Regions from separate parts of the Exiguobacterium sp. SH1S1 genome, predicted to be linked through region 1. Evidence: a T-box and tRNA genes for the amino acid it is inferred to sense, from the RefSeq annotation. Region 1 holds a T-box; the other regions hold tRNA genes.
What was found. A T-box is a leader RNA that pairs with one kind of tRNA and senses whether it is charged. The one in region 1 lies ahead of argS (arginine--tRNA ligase), so its partner is inferred to be a tRNA-Arg.
Positions count from the first base shown of each region.

Region 2: it encodes a tRNA-Arg, which carries the amino acid that the T-box ahead of argS (arginine--tRNA ligase) is inferred to sense. The anticodon was not compared.
Region 3: it encodes a tRNA-Arg, which carries the amino acid that the T-box ahead of argS (arginine--tRNA ligase) is inferred to sense. The anticodon was not compared.

Region 1 covers NZ_SJUZ01000005.1:171,325-177,340, forward strand. The annotation lists gene EVJ23_RS10925 (GGDEF domain-containing protein) at 23-1,702, opposite strand; T-box leader at 1,859-2,070, shown strand; gene argS (arginine--tRNA ligase) at 2,124-3,806, shown strand; gene EVJ23_RS10935 (metallophosphoesterase family protein) at 3,847-4,425, opposite strand; gene EVJ23_RS10940 (YajQ family cyclic di-GMP-binding protein) at 4,422-4,913, opposite strand; gene pulA (type I pullulanase) at 4,983-6,016, shown strand, end outside.
Region 2 covers NZ_SJUZ01000002.1:156,640-162,655, forward strand. The annotation lists gene clpX (ATP-dependent protease ATP-binding subunit ClpX) at 1-699, opposite strand, end outside; gene tig (trigger factor) at 910-2,202, opposite strand; gene EVJ23_RS07165 (hypothetical protein) at 2,301-3,206, opposite strand; tRNA gene EVJ23_RS07170 (tRNA-Arg) at 3,331-3,404, opposite strand; gene EVJ23_RS07175 (metallophosphoesterase family protein) at 3,465-3,977, opposite strand; gene EVJ23_RS07180 (XTP/dITP diphosphatase) at 3,983-4,573, opposite strand; gene rph (ribonuclease PH) at 4,570-5,319, opposite strand; gene racE (glutamate racemase) at 5,312-6,016, opposite strand, start outside.
Region 3 covers NZ_SJUZ01000001.1:538,252-544,267, forward strand. The annotation lists gene gap (type I glyceraldehyde-3-phosphate dehydrogenase) at 1-561, opposite strand, end outside; gene EVJ23_RS02745 (sugar-binding transcriptional regulator) at 622-1,647, opposite strand; gene EVJ23_RS02750 (glutaredoxin family protein) at 1,760-2,017, opposite strand; gene EVJ23_RS02755 (RNA polymerase factor sigma-54) at 2,019-3,158, opposite strand; tRNA gene EVJ23_RS02760 (tRNA-Arg) at 3,283-3,355, shown strand; gene clpP (ATP-dependent Clp endopeptidase proteolytic subunit ClpP) at 3,470-4,084, shown strand; gene EVJ23_RS02770 (MerR family transcriptional regulator) at 4,125-4,820, opposite strand; gene EVJ23_RS02775 (hypothetical protein) at 4,878-5,318, opposite strand; gene EVJ23_RS02780 (DUF2179 domain-containing protein) at 5,379-5,903, opposite strand; gene EVJ23_RS02785 (hypothetical protein) at 5,997-6,016, opposite strand, start outside.

The sequences.
Region 1 (6,016 bases):
CGCCAGTGGACGCGGGGGGAAGTCATGTCGTCAAAAAGTTGTAATGGGCGACGCGGTTACGACCGGCGTACTTGCCGCCGACGTAAAGGGCCCGGTCAGCGTTACGGATCGTATCGTCAAGCCGTTTGTCGCCGAACGCTTGAATCGTATCGACACCGATCGAGGCGGTCACGGGAATATCGACCCCATCGACACGGAACGGCTTATCTTCAATTTTCTGCCGAATCCGTTCGGCGATATCGACGGCTTGGTCGACGTCGCAATGATTGAGCAGCAAGATGAACTCCTCGCCCCCGTAACGCGCCGCAAAGTCATCGGTCCGGAGCATTTGCCGGATTCGCCGCCCGAACTCTTGGAGCACGCTGTCTCCGACTTGGTGACCGTGCGTGTCATTGATTTTTTTAAAGAAGTCGATGTCGAGCATCGCGACCGAGATCGGGTACATCGAGCCGTCCGAGATTTGTTGAATCCCATACTCGTAGAATGCGCGCGCATTGGCGAGCAGCGTCAAGCTATCGGTGCGGCTTTCCGTGTATAGGCGGTCGCGCTCGTGGCATCGGCTGATCGTTCGGTTGAACGATTTCAACAGTTTTACCATCTCGTTTTGAATGATGGGGGGATAGCCATAGACGTGTTCACCAATCATGACGATACGTGTGCGAATCCCGTCAATCTCTTCTGACTGGACTGAGATGAAGCTGTGGTAATCGTCATGAAACGCATCTGACAACGCTGCGTCCCATTCGAAGCGCATCTCATAATCGACAGACTTGGCGTGTGGATGGCGCGCTTCCATCAAGTCGAAGACGAGTGGACGGTCGATCGGCTGTCGCGTCAACAAATCGAAATAGAGCGTTCGGTCGAACAGGACGAACTCGACAAACCCTTTATCATATTGGTTGAGGCGCTCACATTGACTCAAGAACACTTCAATCGCCTGGGCCTCGCTTTGAGATAGGGAGACGGCCTCTTTCGCTTCATCGTACTGTTCGATCAATGACTTGAACGCGTCTTGGCGCCCTTTTTGAATCATCAACCGCTTAATAAAGAACGTGAGGGCGGCCGCGATGCTGCTGACGACGAGCAAGTTCGTCTCACGGAAGAACGACGCGGCGAAGATGAAGACCAAACTGACGATGTACGTGTAAAACGCGATGCTCAAAAAATCACGGACCGGGATATCGACGCGGAACCACCAGCCGACTTGATACTTCTGGACGACCGTGTTCAAAATTATGGCAATGATCAGACCGACGAGCGGAACGAACGAATCCTGCGAATAGAAGCCAAGACCAGTTTCACCTCCGAGGGCCAAGTAAACACTTGCCGGGATGGCGATTTCTAAAAATGACGTGATCGCGTTCCAAGGATAAGTGAACCGAAAGCGGCGGAGCGCGACGCGCGGTTTTAGGTTGGCGAACTGAAAGACGAGAAGTCCGATTTGGTTGACGAGGAGCGCCGTCTCAAAATCAAAGAATAAAAAGATGATGAGGACGATACTTTCTGAAAACGTGAAATAAATGCCTTTTCGTTCAATCGAGTCCATTTGGAAAATGACGACGAGCAGCGCGATCAAGATGAACGGAAGCGGCTCGATCGCCGGAATATCAAGAACACCGGTTGTAAACAAGGTGATGGTCAGTAAAACGATCAAACTCCAAATGCTCCAACCGAGGACGGACATTTTGCGAAAATGATTCATAGTTCCCTCCTGTGTGGGAAAAGTCTTCTCATATGTATGGTAGGAGATTCGGCACGGTTGCGCCCAAGTCCTGCCTATTCATCATAATGGCTGAATTCTAGCATTGAGTCTACATCAAATATCCTCTATAATGAAGTTGCTTTTCAACCACATAGACGAAAGTCGATGAAAAAGAGAGTAACGATCGTTTAGTCAACAAAGCGACCTAGGGATTGGTGAGAGCCTAGGCTGACAAACATCGCGAAACGCACTTTTGAGATGCTATCCGAAGCGAGTAGGCGTAGCCGGGGGCCCCCCGTTATCACCGTTAAAGTGGTCTGTGTAAAACAGGCAAGAAGAGTGGTACCGCGGGCCAACCCGTCTCTTTGCATCTGTGCAAAGGGCGTTTTTTTTATGACTAGATTTGAAGGAGGAAATTTACATGAGTTATGAACGCAAGTATGCGGAGGCTCTGTCACGTGTCATCGGTGACGAACTCACGCTCGACCAGATTGAGGCATTGATTGAAAAACCAAAACATGAGGCACACGGGGATCTCGCGTTCCCATGCTTCCAACTCGCCAAGGCGTACCGGAAAGCGCCGGTCATGATTGCGACTGACATCGCCGGTGAATTGAACGACGAACTGTTCACAAAAGTTGAAGCGGCCGGTCCATACGTGAACGTCTTCTTGAGCCGTGGCGTCGTCTCGCAGGAAATCATTAACGTGGTTCTCGACGAGCAAGCGGATTACGCGACGCATGCAACACGCAACGAGACGATTGTCACGGACTTCTCATCACCGAACATCGCCAAACCGTTCTCGATGGGGCACTTGCGCTCGACGGTCATCGGTAACGCCATCAACCAGATCGCTCGCAAAAACGGCTATAACGTCGTCGGTGTCAACCATCTCGGTGACTGGGGTACACAATTCGGGAAACTCATGGTCGCTTATAAGAAGTGGGGCGATGAAGAAGCGGTCCGGGCAAATCCGATCGCTGAGCTCTTAAAGCTATACGTTCACTTCCATGAAGAAGCGAAAACCCAACCTGAGCTTGAAGACGAGGGCCGTGCTTGGTTCAAAAAGCTCGAGGACGGTAACGTTGAAGCGACCGAACTGTGGACGTGGTTCCGTGACGAGTCGCTCAAAGAGTTCCAAAAAGTATACGATCTCCTCGGTGTCGAGTTTGACAGCTTCCACGGTGAAGCGTTCTACAACGACAAGATGGACCGGATCGTCGCCATGCTCGAAGAGAAGAACCTGCTCGTCGAGAGTGAAGGGGCGATGGTCGTCTCGCTTGAAGACGAGAACTTGCCACCTTGCCTGATCACAAAGAAAGACGGCGCGACGCTTTACGCGACACGTGATTTGGCTGCGGCCGTCTATCGTCATGAGACGTACAACTTCGTCCAAGCGAACTACGTCGTCGGTGGCGAGCAGGCGCTCCACTTCAAACAGTTGTTCTCGGTACTCCGCAAGCTCGGTTACGACTTCGTCGACGGCATGCACCACGTACCGTTCGGCTTGATCTTGCAAGAAGGGAAGAAGATGTCGACACGTAAAGGCCGCATCGTCCTACTTGAAGAAGTATTGAAAGAAGCGATCGAGAAAGCGCAAGCGAACATCGAACAGAAGAACCCTGAGCTTCCAAACGCAGAGAACGTGGCTCGTATGGTCGGCGTCGGCGCCGTCATCTTCCACGATTTGAAGAATGAGCGCATCAACAACATCGAGTTCGACCTCGACAGCATGCTCAAGTTCGAAGGGGAGACGGGACCTTACGTGCAGTACACGAACGCACGGGCGAACTCGCTCCTCCGTAAAGGCAACTACGACGGTGCGACGTTCGCAGGTGCGGACGACGACCACACGTGGGGCGTCGTGACGATGCTCAACGCGTTCCCACACGTCATCACGCGTGCCCATGAGCGCCGTGAGCCGTCGATCATCAGCCGTTATGTCCTCGACTTGGCGCAATCGTTCAACAAGTATTACGGCCACGTCCGTGTGCTTGAAGAAGATGCGGGCAAACAATCGCGTCTCGCGCTCGTCAAAGCCGTGACGATCGTCTTGACGGAAGGACTCCGTTTAATCGGTGTCCAAGCTCCAGAAGAAATGTAAATACGACAAAAGGGACCTGCGAAAGGTCCCTTTTGTTGTGTCACGCCTTCATCCGCGTGACTGTTCGCGTCTTCGTATCATACAGACACCATTCTCGGTCGAAGATGACGGCGCCGACGTTGATGACGTAGCGCTTCTTCTTCAACTTGAACGGTGTCCCGATTTCCCAGGGAATCGAGCGGCCTTTCCGGTAGATGCCCGGAATATGACTATGCCCGATGAAGACGAGCGGGTACTTGCCTTTTTCGACGATCGGCTCCCAGTCGGCGCTCCACTCGATTTGGTGACCATGTAAGAACAGCGCCTCATCGAGTGTCGTCTGTTCAGGCAATAATGAGATGCGGGTCTTGACAGGGTGCGACACGATGAGCACTTCGTCAATCCGTTCTTCTTGGTTGCCGCGCAGGCTCGGGAACGTCAAGAGCGCCTCGTACTGCTCGTCAAACGTCATGACGTCAGAGACGTCATGAAACCGTTCGTTGCGCCGTTTTTTGCCGATATGGCACTCGTACAAGTCGCCGAGGCAGAGGATGTGCTCGGTCTCGCGCCTGACCGCCTTGAGGACGGCTTTCAAATCATCAAACGAACCGTGCGGGTCACTGATGATGGCGAGTTTCATCGGTAGTTCGTGAACTGGGCATCGACCGATAACTCGAGCTCACGGACGAGTTGCATGACCGCTTGTAGGTCATCCCGTGACTTGGCCGTCACACGAATTTGATCGTCTTGAATTTGCGATTTCACTTTCAACTTCGACTCTTTGATGGCGTTGTTGATCTTCTTGGCATCGTCTTTGTCGATTCCGCTCTTCAACTTGACACGTTGACGGACGGTACCGCCGAGTGCGCGTTCGATTTTTTGATAGTCGAGGTTTTTCGTCGGCACACCGCGCTTGATCAACTTCGAGATCATGACGTCTTTTAACTGTTCGAGTTTGTAATCGTCATCTGAGACGAGGACAAGGTCACCGTTATCGAGTGACATCTCACTCTTCGACCCTTTAAAGTCGTAACGGTTCAAAATTTCTTTTTCGGCGATTTGGATCGCGTTTTTCACTTCTTCGAGGTTCATTTCTGACACGATATCAAAAGAATTGTCTTTTGCCATGTTTCATCCATCCTTTGTATGGGTTTTGTTATAATGATAGCAGATTTGAAGCAGTGAAGGAGTGAAACGATGGAACATACAATCGATAGACAGACAAATGTAGACTTGGATCACGTTGCATATCATGGAAAAGACCTTGGGGTGACGTTTAAAAGTGAACTCATCCGTCTGCGGGTGTGGTCGCCGGTAGCCGAGCAAATGACAGTGAAGCTTTATCGTACGGCGCGGGCGCGTAAGTTTGATCGCATCGAGCTCGAACGGGCCGAAAAAGGGACATGGATGGTCGAGCTTGACCGGGCGCAATTCGAAGGTCAGTTTTACGTGTTCGAGGCAATCGTTGACGGCAAACGCATCGAATCCCTCGATCCGTATGCGAAAGTCGTCGGCGTCAACGGGAAGCGGGGCTGCCTGCTCGACCCGTCTTCAATCAACCCGGACCATTGGATCAAAGAACGTCCGCTCTTCCACTCTTCGCAAGAAGCGGTCATTTATGAAGCACATGTGAGAGATTTGACGAGCCACCCGGATGGCGGTGTCATGCACCGTGGCAAATTCCTCGGGATGACCGAGGCCGGCACGAAGACGAAAAACGGATACCCGACAGCGCTCGACTACATCACAGCGCTCGGCGTGACCCACCTTCAACTCATGCCGTTCTTTGACTACGGTTCGGTCAACGAGTCGCGGGAAAGCGAGTCGAACTATAACTGGGGCTATGACCCGGTCCATTATTTCGCGGTCGAAGGTTCGTACGCCTCGACAGCGGATGACCCGGCCGCCCGTATCCTCGAATTGAAGGCGATGATTCAAGCGCTCCATGACCGCGGGATCCGCGTCATCATGGACGTCGTGTTCAACCATACGTATGACGCTTTGACGACACCGCTCGGCCAGTTCGTGCCGGACTACTACTATCGGTTGAACGAGGACGGGACGCTTGCCGACGGCTCGGAGTGCGGCAACGATACGGCGTCAGAGCGGGCGATGATGCGCAAACTGATCGTCGAATGTGTCTCGTATTGGGCCAAAGAGTTCATGATCGACGGCTTCCGCTTTGATTTGATGGGGCTGCATGACGTCAAGACGATGAACCAAGTCCGCAA
Region 2 (6,016 bases), on a different contig from region 1:
GATGAACTCTTGATGCGGATGCTTCCGTCCACCTTGTGGCGGTACGCTTGCAGTCGTCCCTTCAAGAATCTTGAGCAAGGCTTGTTGGACCCCTTCACCAGACACGTCACGCGTGATCGATGGGTTTTCCGACTTGCGGGCAATCTTATCGATTTCATCGATATAGATAATCCCTTTTTCAGCCTTCTCGACATCGTAGTCAGCCGATTGGATCAGCTTGAGCAAGATGTTCTCGACGTCTTCCCCGACGTAACCGGCTTCCGTCAAGCTCGTCGCATCCGCGATTGCGAACGGGACGTTCAAGACGCGAGCCATCGTCTGAGCGAGAAGCGTTTTACCGCTACCAGTTGGTCCGATCATGACGATGTTCGACTTCGAAAGTTCGACATCATCAGAACGGCCACCGGCGTTGATGCGTTTATAGTGGTTATAGACAGCTACCGAAAGCGCACGTTTCGCCCGGTCTTGGCCGATGACATACTCGTCAAGGACGTTACGGATCTCTTGTGGTTTTGGAATGTCTTTGAATTCGACTTCTTCTTCGACACCGAGCTCTTCCTCAACGATTTCATTGCAAAGTTCAATACATTCGTCACAAATGTATACGCCAGGACCGGCGACTAGTTTACGGACTTGTTCTTGCGATTTCCCGCAAAACGAGCATTTAAGTTGTCCCTTTTCCTCGTTAAATTTGAACATTCGGTACACCCCTTCTGAATGAAAATGGATGTAAGTGCGATAAATCGCCTATTTGTATTTTCAGGTGCAAAGCACTCACGAAAAAACATTTACATCTCTGCGTTGCAATAATTGTAGCATGAACATATAGCGACATCAAAGATTAACACATACAAAGTGTCATTACAGAAAAAAGGACGACTGCGTGGCAGTCGCCCTCATCTCATCTAATTACTTCGCTTTACCAGTTTCAACGAGGATGTCGATCGCCTTACGGAATTTGAGGTCACCTTTAAGTGTCTCGATTCCGCCTTGCGGTGCGAGCATCGTACGGAGTTGGTCCGGTGCGATGTTGTAGAGTTTAGACATTTCTTCGAGTTCTTTCTCAGCATCTTCATCAGTTACTTCGATCGCTTCTTTTTCAGCGATTGCTTTCAAGACGAGACGAGCTTTAACGCGCTCTTCAGCTTGCTCTTTCATCTCTTCACGCATAGCTTCTTCTGTTGTGCCAGTGAGTTCGAAGTACATGTTGAGGTCGATGCCTTGTGAAGATACACGAGTACCGAACTCTTGAACCATGCGGTCTACTTCTTGGTCGATGAGGATTGCAGGTACGTCGATTGTCGCGTTAGCAGTTGCTTGCTCAACGAGTTGGTCGCGCATCGTGCCATCAGCTTCTTGTTGCTTCGCAGCTTCTAAGCGCTCACGAATTTTCGCTTTCAACTCGTCGAGTGATGCTACTGACTCGTCGATGTCTTTTGCGAACTCGTCGTCGAGCTCAGGTACTTGCTTCGCTTTTACTTCGTGAAGTTTGACTTTGAACGTCGCTGGTTTACCCGCCAAGTTGTCAGCGTGGTACTCTTCAGGGAATGTTACTTCGATGTCTTTTTCTTCACCAGCAGTCATGCCTACCATTTGCTCTTCGAATCCAGGAATGAATTGACCTGAACCGATTTCAAGTGTGTAGTTTTCAGCCGTGCCACCTTCGAATTGCTCGCCTTCAGCGAAACCTGCGAAATCAAAGACAGCTGTATCGCCGTTTTCGACTGCGCCTTCTTTAACAGCAAGTTCTGCGCCTTGCTCTTTGAGGGCGTCAAGTTCTGCTGCGACTTCTTCGTCTGTGACGTTCGTTTCTACAGCATCGTACTCGAGACCTTTGTAGTCGCCGAGCTCAGCTTCTGGTTCAACCACGAATGTTACTTTGAAAGTAACCGGCTGACCTTTTTCGAGTGTGCCATCAACGTCGATGTTTTCGAGAGCCATTGGTTCGAAACCAGCTTCTTCGACTGCAGATTGGATTGTGTCACGGTAGAGGATATCAAGCGCATCTTGGAAGAGTGCTTCTTCTCCGTACATTTTGTTGAACATTGGACGTGGCAATTTCCCTTTACGGAAGCCAGGTACGTTCAAGTTTTTGACGACATCTTTAAATGCTGCGTCGACTGCTTTATTGAATGCTTCTGCAGGTGCTTCGTACGTGAGTACGCCTTGGCTACCTGATGTTTTTTCCCATTTTGCTGTCATGCTAAGTCCCTCCAACAAATTCGTTTATTCTTCTATACCGTACAAAAATGTACAACAATCAGTATTATAGCATAAATCCGGTGACTGCACACAAGGATTTAGTCTAGAAACGCTTGCGTGAAACGGATATCCGCCTCTAAAATTTCAGCCGCGAGCCCGTCTGTTTCTTCATAGTTCAGGATCGCTGCTTTCGCTCTCACGACGGCTGTTTCGATTTCAGATGCCCCACCCGGTGTGAACGGATAGTGCGTATACATGTAGTTCATGAGCAGTTGCGTCGCGATTTCGTCGCCTTTGACGGCCTTCTGCAAATCGTGGACCACATGCTCCCATTCGTCCATCTTCACTTGTGCCTCTGCCTGCGTCAGCCGATGATGCGTTTCGAGGTCGACCCATTCGATGACGGACAGTTCTTCGAACGCTTTTTCAAGCACGATCAGCTTCATCAATTTCGGGCGATCTTCAAGGAGCAGTCCCTTCAATACGTTGTCGAGTACGTCATCGATATTGAAATGGACGTGCTCGAGCAGTTCAATCTGTTCCCCGACACTGCCACGATGAACCGTCCGTTTCAGTTTGGCGATGGCCGCCGGAAACTCGGTCATCTTAAGTACTTGGAGCACTTGGTAAGCTTGGGTGTTCACTTGATCGGCCTTGTCTTGCCACTCTAAATATTGATGGATCCAGTGTGCCGCCTCGAAAGGTTGGTCACGCATGATGTAGTACTGGGCAATTTGAAGCCCGCCGGCTGCCGGTTCTTCTGCCTCATGAATCTGCGTCGTGACGAGTTCTTCGAGTTTTTCAAGCGTTTCCGGCTCTTCCGGACGCTCCATCAAACATTGAAAAATTTCCATGAAAATAAACTGATCGCCTTTGACGGCTGCGTACCAATCCCATAGGATCGGCTCGACCCGTTGCCGCTCCCCGGCCGCGTCCGCTTCTTGAATCATCTTCTGCAGCCGCGACCAGTTCCCCGGAAACGGGTACTCCCGCTCTTTTTCCATCTTCACACACCCTTTCTTCCATCCATCTCCATCTTCCTTAGGAATTGCTGCGTTGTCAATCAATACCCCGGAAAACGAAAAAAGAGACAACCTCCGTGGAGGCTATCTCTATTTTAAATGGAAGTGTCCCAAGAGGGATTCGAACCCCCGACCGACGCCTTAGAAGGGCGTTGCTCTATCCAGCTGAGCTATTGGGACATTGACAAGAAAACTATAATAGAAAAATGCTTTGCTGTCAATTGGTTCTTTCTGTTTTGTTCAAAGTTGTCCTGACAAGTCCAAATCTTCGACGGGCGTCCCGTCCTCAGACCGGTAAAACCGGACCGCTGCCTGACCGGCGTCAAGGTCGATCAACGCGTACGTCTTGTCCGAGCGTCCGCGCGGCATCCGGATCGAGCCCGGGTTCACGTAGAGCACCCCGTCTTCGATGACGGCCCCGGCCACGTGCGAGTGACCGTACAAGACGACGTTCGCCCCGACTTCCTCGGCCCGATAACGCAACCGGTTCAAATCGAACTTCACGTCATGGTGATGGCCGTGGACGATTAAAACCGTGCCTTCAGGTGTCGCTTCGATCCGTTCGAGCGGCAAGTCGCCCCCAAAATCGCAATTGCCGCGGACGGTCCGATACGGCAGCAAGTGCTCGTCGACGAGCGCGAGCTGGGAGTCGCCGCAATGAAACGCGTCCTCAATCTCAGTTTCATGCCGAGTAAAGATAGTCGATAGTTCGTCTGTCAATCCGTGACTGTCACTGACTACGAGAAAACGCATACACCTCAACCTTTCATAAATGGAATGATTTCTGCCTCTAGTTTTCTTAACGCCTGACCGCGGTGACTGACCGCCGCCTTTTCGTCACGCTCGAGCTCTGCTGCCGTCTTATGGAGCGATGGGACGATAAAGAGCGGGTCGTACCCGAATCCATTTTCCCCGTGGGGCGCATAGCCGATCGTACCTTCGATCGTCCCGCGCACGGTCAACGTCTCGCCTGTCGGTTTGGCGAGGCAGAGCGCGCAGACGAAGCGCGCCGAGCGGTCGTTCGCCCCGTTCAACTTCTCGAGCAGAAGCGCGTTGTTCGCCGCGTCCGACTTCTCAGGACCGGCGAAGCGGGCCGAGTGGACGCCTGGGGCACCGTCGAGCGCATCGACTTCAAGCCCCGAGTCGTCGGCGAGAACGGCGTGTCCGAAGTAACGGGCCGCCTCGGTCGCTTTCAGTTCGGCGTTCGCTTCGAACGTCGTGCCCGTCTCATCCGTTTCCGGTGCATCCGGATAGTCCAAGAGCGACTCGACTTCAAATCCGAGCGGCGTGAGCATCCCTTCGATTTCAACCACTTTCCCTTTGTTGCGTGTCGCGACAATCAGTTTCATATCGTTTCCTCCATTTGTTCCCCGACATACCACCATGAGGCACCGAGCGCGTCTTCTGCTGCTTTGAACAGCGTCTCGATCCCGCCTTGGGCCATCTGGAGCATCTCATTCATTTCTTGCAGCGTGAACGTCGCTTCTTCACCCGTGCCTTGCACTTCGACGAAGCGTCCGCTCGCCGTCATGACGACGTTCATGTCAACTTCGGCCGCCGCGTCTTCTTCATAGTTCAAGTCGAGCAACAGCTCGTTCGTCCGACCGACCGAGATGGCGGCGACGCCTTCTTTGATTGGCGTGTCGCCGAGCTTGCCTTGACGGATGAGCGCGTCGACCGCGAGCACGAGCGCACAAAAACCGCCTGTGATCGACGCTGTCCGTGTGCCGCCGTCCGCTTGGATGACGTCACAATCGATCCAGATCGTCCGTTCACCGAGCCGTTCCAAGTCGACGACCGAACGGAGCGAGCGCGAAATCAACCGTTGAATCTCCATCGTCCGTCCTGTCTGCTTACCGCGAACGGATTCCCGGACGGTCCGGTTGCCCGTCGCCCGTGGCAGCATCGCGTACTCGGCGTTGATCCAGCCTTGCTTCTTCCCGCGCAGGAAGTTCGGGACGCGTTCTTCGACCGTCGCCGTACAGATTACTTTCGTGTCCCCGATCGAGATCAAGACCGAGCCTTCGGCATGTTTGTTCACGTGCGGAATGATCTCAACGGTCCGCAGTTCATCATGTTGTCTTTCGTTACGCATCGACACCAGACACCTCTACTTTCTCCGCTTTCACGGGTTGGCCAAGCCATTCTGTCGCCAATCGGTTGAAGATGGCGACATCCCCGGTCGCATAAAACTGATGCGTCGGGATGGTATCCAAATCGTTCTCAAGTTCTTTAAAATCAAGGATCGCTGCCACTTCGAGCGCTGTCTCATCACCTGACGAAATCAAATGGACATCGGGTCCGACGACGTCTTGGATGACCGGCGCAAGCAACGGATAATGGGTGCACCCGAGGATGAGCGTGTCCATCTCCGAAGCTTGGAGAGGCAGGATCGTCTCGGCGACGATCGACCGGACGCGTTCGCCGCTCAGTTCGCCGGCTTCGACGAGCGGCACGAACGGCGGGCAAGCGAGCGAATAGACATCAATCTCGCCCGCGACGTGACGGAGCGCCGTCTCGTACGAATTGCTTTCGACCGTCATCTTCGTGCCGATGACACCGATATGTTTGTTGCGCGTGCCTTTGACGGCGGCCCGGGCGCCCGGGTCGATGACACCGATGACCGGGATGTTGAGGCGTTTGCGCGCTTCTTTCAAGACGACGGCCGTCGCCGTGTTGCAGGCGATGACGATCATCTTAACGTCTTTTTCTAATAGGAATTCAATCAATTCCCACGTATATGCTTCAATCTCATCGTGCGGGCGCGGCCCATACGGACAGCGCTCCGTGTC
Region 3 (6,016 bases), on a different contig from region 1:
GAGCGTGTTTTGGTCGCCAGTGTAAGCGTGGATTGTTGTCATGAGACCTTCGATGATTCCGAACTGATCTTGGAGAACTTTCGCCATTGGCGCCAAGCAGTTTGTTGTACAAGAAGCACCAGAGATTACTGTCTCAGAACCGTCAAGGATTTCGTGGTTCGTGTTGAAGACAACAGTTTTCATGTCACCTGTAGCCGGAGCCGAGATCACAACTTTTTTCGCGCCAGCTTTCAAATGAAGCTCCGCTTTTTCTTTGTCTGTGAAGAATCCAGTACATTCGAGAACGATGTCAACACCGAGCTCGCCCCATGGAAGTTCTTCTGGGTTACGGTTAGCAAGTGTAACGATTTTCTCGCCGTTTACGAGGAAATGACCGTCGTGTACTTCAACTTCTCCGTCGAAACGACCTTGTGTCGTGTCATATTTGAGAAGGTGAGCAAGCATCTTCGTGTCAGTCAAGTCGTTGATTGCAACAACTTCGACTCCTTCGTTCTTGATGATCTCGCGGAATGCCAAGCGACCAATACGTCCAAATCCGTTAATACCAACTTTTACTGCCATAGTTAATTTCCTCCTTAGGGTAGAAGCTATTTATTAGAAGAGCCAACGGGGGTCAACTCTTTAATAACGATTTAATAATTCTGTGGCCGCACCTTCGTCTGTGACGAGGATGATGTTCGGCCTATGTTTCGCATATGCGGCAATCGCTTGTGCCTTTGACTTTCCTCCGGCGACGGCGATGACGGTGTCCATGTCGTCGAGCTCCTCTAATTGGATGCCGACCGTCTTGACCCGATGAACGATTTCGCCTTCTGCGTTGAAATAATATCCGAACGCTTCGGCGACGGCTTCGTGCCGTTCGATCATCCGCAAATGCTCCGGTGTGGCGTGACGACGTTTTGCCATCGTTTCGGCCTCACCAATTCCATGTACCACTATTCGAGCCGCTCTAATCATTTCCAGCACATTTTTTATGCTTGGTTCCTCCACCATCCGTTCAAACGTCTTTTGTGAAACCTCATCCGGAATGTGGAGTAAATGATAGTCGGCGTGGGCCCGGTCCGCCATTCGAGAACAGACGGTGTTCGCCTGTAACTCGAGCGTTTCGCCGAGTCCGCCGCGTGCCGGCACGAAATGCATCGGTCGTTCTTTTTTATCGGGCGACATCATTGCCGCAACCGATGCCATCGTCGTCCCGCCTGTGACCGCGATGATATTGTCGTCAGGTGCCAGTCGCGCTTTTAGTTGCGTGACGGCGGCCCGACCGATATCTCGCTGGACCCAGAACGTCTCGTCCGAATCTCCCGGTACGATGACGACTTGGCGAACGCCTAGTTTTTGCTCGAGAACTCGTGCGATTTGTGAAATCCCTAGGATTTCTCCCATGACCTCGTGCAAGTCTCTGAGAACGTTTCGGCCCGATTCTGTAAGTGAGATCCCTTGGGTCGCGACTGTGAGAAGACCTTGGTCTTTCAAAAAGTCGACTTCTCGTCTTAAGATTCGTTCCGTCAGCCCGAGGCTTGTGGCCAACGTCCGGCGGCCGATTGGCTGCATGAGCCGGACATAATGTAAGATGTCATAACGATGTCGGAGCGTGTCGAGCAGGTCAGGGACGATTTGCTTCTGAACTTGAATCAGTTGCTGGATCATGCTCATTCCCCCTCGACTTAAAGTGTGGACAAAAATTGTCCCACTTTTATTTTTACGTCCCACCGCTACGAGTTCATCTTACCAATCACCTTACCGTCTGGCAACCCCTTCAAACGTTTTTTTTCGATGTAAGCGTATACTTAACAAATTCTTCAACTTTCTCATCATCGTATCGCCCTTGACTGATAAGGGTTCCTTCATGTACAACGACGGGAATCTCAAATAAATATTTTTCTTCGAGCAACGCGTCACCCGTGATGTCGATTTGCTCGAGCTCGAATGGATAATCTTCCTGCAGCCATTCGAGCATGACGAGCGCCTCCTCGCAGAGCGAGCAGTTCTCCCGGCGATATAACGTCAGTACCATGTCACGTCTCCCCTTTCCATAACTGTCGTTCCCGCTCCCGCGAGTTGCCAAAACCTAGCGCCTCACGATAATTCGCGACCGTTCGCCGCGTCACGGTGTAACCGATCCGGGCCAGCTCCTCGGTGAGCGCCTGGTCGCTCAAAGGCGCCGTCTCTTGTTGGATCAGCTCGGCGAGCGCCCGTTTAATCATGAACGGGGCTTGGCCGTGGTATGTGGCGCGGACGAAGAAGTGACGCCACTCCATCACGCCGCCCGCGGTCTTGGCGTACTTGCCTTGAATCGCGCGGCCGACCGTCGACTCATGCTTGCCGATCTCGATGGCGACTTCTTTTCGTGTGAGCGGATGCAGGACGAGTTGGCCGCGGAGCCAGTCCGCCTGGCGTCGCTCGATGACGGCCCACACAGAGCGGAGCGTCTCTGCGCGCATCGCGAGCGTCTCTTGCCACCACTTCGCCTCCCGGTCCGAACCGACGTCTAAGGCGATCACCGGGCTGAACCACGTCGTGATGAGTTCCCCGTCTTGAACGACGACCTCGAGTTCGGGCAGAATATGCTCGGTTTCTTCATATAATATCGGTGTCCTCGGGAGCGTGGCGACGATTCGGCTGATTCGCTCGTATTCGTCGGTCGTCATCCCGAGCTTGTCCGCTACATGCTCGACCTTTGCGTCAAGCGCCTCGAACACGTCGAGCACGTGTGGATCGTCATGCTCGATCGCGTGACGGTATTGGCAGTCATGTTCTGAAGCCGCACCGATCCCGGTCGGCTCTAAAAATAACAGTGCGCGCCGGGCCAGATCGACGTCCGTCATCTCAACACCGAATCGCTTCGCGAGGACGGCATCGGTCTCCGGCAGTAGCCCGCGATGGTCGAGCGCCATGACGAGTTGTTTTTGAAGCTGCTTTTGGGCCCCGGTCCCGCTTCCTTCGTCAATCTGTTCAAATAGCCGTTCTTCAAAACCGCCCGCCGCGTCCGCAATCCATTCGACCGTACCGCCCGTTGTGACGTGCGCGTTTCGTTTAGCCAACCGGGCGAGCTGCCACTCGAGCGCGACCCGGTCCGCCTCAAGAACCGGCAGACGCCGGACCATGTCTTGTGTCAGCTGAAGCTTCTGCAGTTGTTGCTGTTCTTGCCGTTGCATCGGTCACACCCCTCTCACTTCTAATTGTAACGAATGGTCGCCAAACGCGCTTGCAAAAAAAGACATAACAACAGGATTGCTTTTTCAAAAAAACAATTGTATAATAAATCATGTCAGAGAACATGCACCCGTAGCTCAGGGGATAGAGCACTGGTTTCCGGTGCCAGGTGTCGGGAGTTCAAATCTCTCCGGGTGTATCAAATCAAGAGGTCAGGCAGATGCCTGGCCTCTTTTGTCGTTTATAATTGGGCGAACGGTGGAATATGTGAGAAACAAAGACTATCGTTTGACCAACATTGACTATAGCGGTTATGATAGGTTTACACGATACATACAAGGAGGCAAATTCAATGTTAATTCCAACAGTTATCGAACAAACAGGTCGCGGGGAACGCGCGTACGACATTTACTCACGCTTGCTTAAAGACCGGATCATCCTTCTCGGAAGCGCGATCGACGACAACGTCGCCAACTCGATCGTCGCCCAGCTTCTTTTCCTTGCAGCTGAGGACCCAGATAAGGACATCTCACTCTACATCAACAGCCCGGGTGGCTCGATCACTTCCGGAATGGCGATCTACGACACGATGAACTTCATCAAGCCGAACGTATCGACAATCTGTATCGGAATGGCCGCATCGATGGGTGCCTTCTTGCTCCAAGCCGGTGAAAAAGGTAAACGCTTCGCGCTTCCAAACGCGGAGATCATGATTCACCAACCGCTCGGCGGAACACAAGGTCAAGCGTCGGACATTAAAATCCACGCTGAACGGATCATCAAGATGCGTGAGAAGTTGAACCAAATCATGGCCGACAACACAGGCCAGCCGCTTGAAGTCATCGAGCGCGACACAGAGCGCGACTACTTCATGTCAGCTGATGAGGCGAGCAACTACGGTCTCATCGATAAAGTCATGACACGTTAAACCACAGGCGCCTTTCCCAGCTTCGGGAAAGGCGCTTTTTTTATTGGGTTGGTAACCAAATCTCAATCAAATCATCGGCCCCATCTTGCCCATGGATATAGCGCTCAAAATCGACTGCATCACGCAACGTCACATCCGGCAAAGCCAAAAGTTGATCGTACGTCGATGGAATGGCCGGGATCCCCCCTTCGACCGTTGCGACCAGGTAACGTCCTGCCGACAATTCGACTTGTCGGGCACCCTTCCCATGTACGGGTTCGGTCATGCCGGCCAGATAAGCTTCTTCTTTAGGCAAACAGACACCGTACGATTCGTTTGTCGTCAGCTCTGGATTTAGTTTTTCCCATACGACCGAGATTGCTGTGAGTTCGGATACGTACCCGTTCACAACTTTAGGTTGCTCCCACGTCTCATAGCGAACATTCATTTGATTCCCTCCTGTTTGCATCCATTCGATTTGTTGCTCGATTTGTCGCAACGCCTCGATTTCACGTTGGACTTCATCAAGCCTGCCTTCAAGTAACTCGCTCACACTTCCTGCGGTCTGAATCTGTTCGAGCGAAATGCCTATTTGCCGCAATAACTTGATTTCGTTCAAGCGTCTTATTTCTTCTATTCCGTATAACCGATACTGATTGTCTAAACGAGTCGGCTGGACGAGCCCTTTCGCTTCATACCACTTTATCGCTTTAATTGACAACCCCGTTAGATGGACAACTTTTCCGATTTGAATCATTGGCGTTCCCCCTTCTCGTTTATGTTAAAGCCGTCCGTAACGGACAGGTCAACTCTTTTATTCCTCGACCTTGACGCCGAACACGTAACGGCTGTCGCCTTGTGCCCAGTCCCCGCCCGTCTCGAACAAATAGACGCCCGGTTCATCGGGAACGACTTGCTCGGACGGGACGAGTTCCCCGTCGACAATCTGATTGAATGAAAAGTTCGAAGGCTCGGCGTGGAACGTCACGTCGATTTCAGCACCTGGTTTGACCGGGACGAGCTGCAGGTCGTCCGCTCCCGGTAACCCGTGGTCTTCACATACCCCTTGTCCCTGATCGGACCAACAAAACGTCGACTGTCTCACTTCGGCGGTCACTGAACCGACCCGGACCGTCGGCAGTGGCGGGCGTAGCGACGATTCTGTTTTCCAAAAGGACATCGCGAGCAATCCTCCCCCGACTACCAGTAACCCGATCACCAACACCCATCGCCCTTTTCGCTTCAACGCACTCATCTCCTTTCCCTGTCTATTCCCCACTCCACAAAAAAGGACCCACTTTCGTGAGTCTTCCGTTCATTTCGGGCGTCGTAGCCCTTTCAACATATATCCACCTTTGAAATCGACCGGGTCGAACGCGACGAGGAACGCCTTCGGTTCATACTCCTCGACCAGTCGGCGCAATTCTTTCATCCGCGTCCGAGCCGCCAAGACATCAAGACGATAACGCGTTCCATCACGGCCTTGGCCTTGATAGTGCGTCACACCATATCCGCTGTCGCGCATTTTTTGAATGAGCTCAGCCGGAAACTCTTGCGTGTGGACTTGGATCATGTTGTAGCCGATCGCAAGTTTCCGCTCGACGAAACCGCCGAGAAGAATACCGAGCCCGAACCCGACCGCATACACGATCATCCCGAGCGTCGTCAAATCTTGAAAGACGATACCGAGCGCAAAGATATAGATGAGCGTCTCGAGCGTCCCGAACATGGCCGCAATCACCGTTTTCCCTTTGACGAGCATGATCGTCCGAAGCGTGAGCACCGGTACAAATAGTAATTGTAATAATAAAATGAGCAAGAGTTGGCTCGCTTGTCCCATAGGATCGACCTCCATTCCAATTCAGTAACTCCACTATTCCAAATTTCCGTGACGGATGCAACCAAAAAAGGCTGACCGCGGTCAGCCCTTTTCTCATTTGCTTAAATTATCAA